Regions from separate parts of the Sneathiella sp. genome, predicted to be linked through region 2. Evidence: riboswitches for the same ligand, from Rfam matches in the RefSeq annotation. Region 2 holds a riboswitch; the other holds the start of a gene.
What was found. A riboswitch is a leader RNA that binds a small molecule or an ion and turns the genes downstream of it on or off. The one in region 2 is predicted to bind glycine.
Positions count from the first base shown of each region.

Region 1: linked by a shared signal. The riboswitch ahead of V7723_RS14895 (L-serine ammonia-lyase) and the one ahead of gcvT (glycine cleavage system aminomethyltransferase GcvT) in region 2 are both predicted to bind glycine.

Region 1 covers NZ_JBALWD010000028.1:55,705-57,908, reverse strand. Annotated here, with positions in the region: gene V7723_RS14900 (hypothetical protein) at 107-466, shown strand; glycine riboswitch at 625-712, shown strand; glycine riboswitch at 716-810, shown strand; gene V7723_RS14895 (L-serine ammonia-lyase) at 865-2,204, shown strand, end outside.
Region 2 covers NZ_JBALWD010000007.1:6,182-8,385, forward strand. Annotated here, with positions in the region: gene V7723_RS19755 (CDGSH iron-sulfur domain-containing protein) at 23-262, shown strand; gene V7723_RS05450 (hypothetical protein) at 440-865, shown strand; glycine riboswitch at 964-1,052, shown strand; glycine riboswitch at 1,056-1,161, shown strand; gene gcvT (glycine cleavage system aminomethyltransferase GcvT) at 1,227-2,204, shown strand, end outside.

The DNA of each region.
Region 1 (2,204 bases), on a different contig from region 2:
AAACCACTATTTCCGCCATTATTACCGTTAATCCGGCACCACAGATATTTGGCATGAAGGCTGCATTATACATATCAGCAAATCAATCTATGCTCAGGAGAGTCAAGTGCTGCAGACAGAAGTAAAATATATCGAAAACGAAACTGCCCCGGACCGATTCGAAAAAAGAGACGCTTTTCGCGTTTCCAATCCAACCCTCAGCGTTGAAATTAAGGGCAAAAAATATTCGACCGAGAACTGGTCTTTAAGTGGCCTACTTCTAAATGGCATTCCACCTGGTTACGAAACAGAAATGCCGATTGAGGGAATCTTTGGACCTGTCGGGTCGGTTGAGATGTGCCGGTTTAATGGCCATATTGTGCGCCTTAACAACAATATGATGACAACGGCTATCGAACTTGATGAAAAAAGCGCTGATGTTGCGGCACTACTACCGTTATGGGTGCTTAAATACGGTAGCCGTTGACGTACAAATGGCGAGCGTAAAGTATATACCGTCGCCTGCAGTGTCGCGCAACCGCAGGACAAGGGTAATCTGATCATCCGTATAAAGGAAACTTGACAGATGCCAATCCAATCTGTCTATGGTTTGTTTCGATAAAGAAACTGTTATATTTTACCTTTATCTACCCAATGGGAGAGACTGGCCGTGCCAGCGCCGAAGGAGCAACCGCCCCGGAAACTCTCAGGCAAAAAGTACCGTTGGGTGGGAAGGCTCTGGAGAGTATGTGTAGGTGAAAATCTTGCACGTCACCGAAGAGGTAAACCAGACTTACGATCTGGTGTAATCTTTCAGGTACCCGGACAGAGGGGGCATCGTTTAACGAGCTGGTCGTTTTGACCGGACGGAGAAGGGGTGCCAAAATGAATAGTTTACCTAAAAGCGGTCTTGGAAACGTAACACCAGTAGTGCCTTCTAAACCGGCAAAAACCTCGGATCCGACATCACAGCTAAATGTCAATATCAGTGTGACCGACCTTTATACTATCGGGATCGGCCCTTCCAGCTCACATACTGTCGGGCCAATGAGGGCCGCGAAGCGGTTTGTTGAGCAACTTACTTTACAAGCCCACATGAATACAACCAATCGGGTTCTGGTTCAACTCTATGGCTCCCTCGCCCTTACCGGGCACGGTCACGCGACAGATCACGCTATTTTACTCGGACTCAGCGGCGCTCGCCCCTCCGGAATAGATCCTGAAGACGTCTTACCGCTCATTGCTGAAATTCGGGAATACAACAAGATCCTATTGGATGGCCATCATGAAATCCCGTTTTATGAAGAAGACAACCTCCTATTCCTAAAAGAAGAGGTTCTCCCCGAGCATGCCAACGGTATGCGGTTTTCTGCATTTTCAGCCGAAGGCGAATTGCTCTTGCAAAAAGAATATTTTTCAGTGGGTGGCGGATATGTGGTTTCCCATGATGAGGGAGATCGGGCGGAAACACGCGGCCATAATATTCAACTCCCCCACCCTTTTACCTCGGCTGCGGAATTACTCGCGATCGGTCAGGAAACAGGATTAACGATCGCCGAAATTATGCTCGCCAATGAGACCTGTTGGCGAAAGGAAAAAGAAACCTTTGAATTTCTGGACCAGGTTACTGAGGCCATGATCAATTGCATCCGGCGGGGATGTGAAACGGAAGGTATCCTGCCGGGTGGCCTAAAAGTAAAACGTCGCGCCCACCAGCTATTTAGGGATTTGATGGAAAACCCAGAGCGGGCATCTCGCGACCCTTTAACTGTTCTTGACTGGGTTAATTTATATGCCTTAGCTGTTAATGAGGAAAATGCTGCGGGAGGTCGTGTCGTCACTGCGCCCACAAATGGTGCGGCTGGCGTCATCCCGGCAGTCCTCAAATATTATCAACGCTTTTGCCCCGGCGCTACGGAAAAAGGCAGCCGGGATTTTCTCCTGACAGCTTCGGCCATTGGTGCAATTTACAAAAAGCGTGCCTCCATTTCCGCTGCGGAAATGGGATGCCAGGGTGAAGTTGGTGTAGCCTGTTCCATGGCCGCTGGTGCTCTAACCGCAGTCCTCGGTGGCTCTAATGAGCAGGTTGAAAATGCCGCAGAGATCGGCATGGAACATAATTTAGGACTGACATGTGATCCGATTGGTGGATTGGTTCAAATTCCATGTATCGAACGGAACACAATGGGGGCAATGAAAGCCATCAATGCAGCGCGGCTTGCTTT
Region 2 (2,204 bases):
GTTTGGGACGAGGAATTTTATTATGACCGAGCCGAAGATAGCGCAAAAGGCCCCTTTTAAAGTTGATGTGGAAGAGGGAAAAAAGTACTTTTGGTGCTCATGCGGACTAAGTACCAAGCAACCATTTTGCGATGGATCCCACAGCACGACTGATTTTAAGCCTTTTCCCTTTTCATCTGACACGGCAAAAACCATATATTTTTGCGGCTGTAAAAAGAGTGGATCAAATCCGCTTTGCGATGGTACCCACAACAAAATTTAGTGAAGATCTTTCTTGGTGACATATTTTTTCATGCTCAAAATTTTCCGAAAATGTCGATGGCTAATTATTTCAGTCATGTCTCTTTCTATAATTTCATGCAGCGGGTCGGTTGAGACCAGTGTCTTTGATGTTTTCGGCAAGTCGAAACCTCCTTTACCGTGCCCCCGATTGGAGGTCTTGCCTGGTACAGATAGCATAACGATTTTCCGAGAAGGTGAGGGGCGCGACCTGGTAGATGTTCGTTTTGAAGGCGTTTTAGCGCCGGTGAGCGGTCTTTGTCAGTATGTAGATGATGAAACCGCTGTTGTCGTGGAGCTCATCCTGCGGATAGGCGCAATCAAGGGGCCCGCAGCGGAAAGCCAGATCGAAGAGTTTCCGTTCTTTATCGCAATTGCAGAAAAAACAGGAGAAATCATTGCAAAGGAAATTTTCTACAGTCCTATTGAGATAGCAGAAGGTAAGCGACGGGGCGCGGTCCAGGAAGAAATGGAGCAACGGATTCCGCTTACGGGAATTAAAACGGGCGGTGATTATGTTATTATCCTGGGGTTCCAGCTTACGGAAGAGCAACTGAAGTTGAAGCAGAGGTCGTCAGTCAACTGACTTTCTCCGGAAAGATATAACGCCACCGGTTATTTAAAGGCGAATTTCAAGGTAGTTGACTCTTAGTATTCGATCTCTATTATCCTTGATACATTCAGACGATCCCAGCGGGAGAGACAGTGCATAAACTGTCGCCGAAGGAGCAACCACCCCGGAAACTCTCAGGCAACCGGACCGCAGGGGGATGAAACTCTGGAAAGCAAATCGCGGTTGCGGTTTCACCGAAGGGGTAAGCGTAGGACGGCACTACAAATGTTAGTCGTCTTTCGTCAAATCTCTCAGGTTATAGGACAGAGGGGGCTGCTGCCAGCATAGGAAATGCCGGTGCGTAGCAACCCTTGACCTGAACTGAGATTGAATTATGAGTGATACTTCGGCGACTGAAAAAACAATCCTTTACGATTTACATGTGGAACTCGGCGCCAAAATGGTCCCGTTTGCTGGTTATGATATGCCGGTCCAATATCCTGACGGTATATTGAAAGAACATCTTGCGACTCGAGAATCTGCGGGCCTGTTTGATGTCTCTCATATGGGGCAAGTGGTCATTACGGGCGAAAATCCAGCTGCCGCACTCGAAGCCTTGATTCCTGGAGATATTCAGGCATTAGGGGCCGGCGATATGCGCTATAGCTTCTTGACGAATGAAGAAGGCGGCATACTTGATGACCTCATCGTCACTCGGCGAGAGCATGATCTTTTCGTTGTGGTAAATGCGGCCTGTAAAGAGCAAGACATCAAGTTGTTAACAGACGGTCTCGCCGGGAAAGCCACCGTGACGGAACTGAAAGATCGAGCGCTCATTGCTCTTCAAGGACCCAAAGCCGCAGAAATATTATCCAGTATGGCGCCAGAAGTCGCCTCTATGTCCTTTATGAGCTATCAAGAAATTAACATTGACGGTGTTCCATGTTTCGTGACGCGCTCGGGATACACGGGGGAGGACGGTTATGAAATTTCCATTCCCAATGAGCAGGCTGTTCAATTGACACGTAAATTGCTGGACCATGATGGTGTATCTGCAGTGGGACTCGGAGCCCGGGATTCGTTGCGGCTCGAGGCCGGCCTTTGTCTATACGGACATGATTTGACCGAAAGCACGACGCCTATTTCCGCAGGACTGATCTGGGCTATTAGCAAACGTCGGCGGCTGGAAGGTGGCTTTCCGGGTGCGGCTGTCATGCAAGCGGAAATCGCCAACAAACCGGAAATGAAACGTGTTGGCCTCGTTCCCGAAGGTCGAGCTCCGGCACGAGAGCATACTGAAATAGCTGACTTGGACGGCAATATTATTGGCGAAGTAACATCGGGTGGATTTTCTCCGTCGTTGCAGATGCCG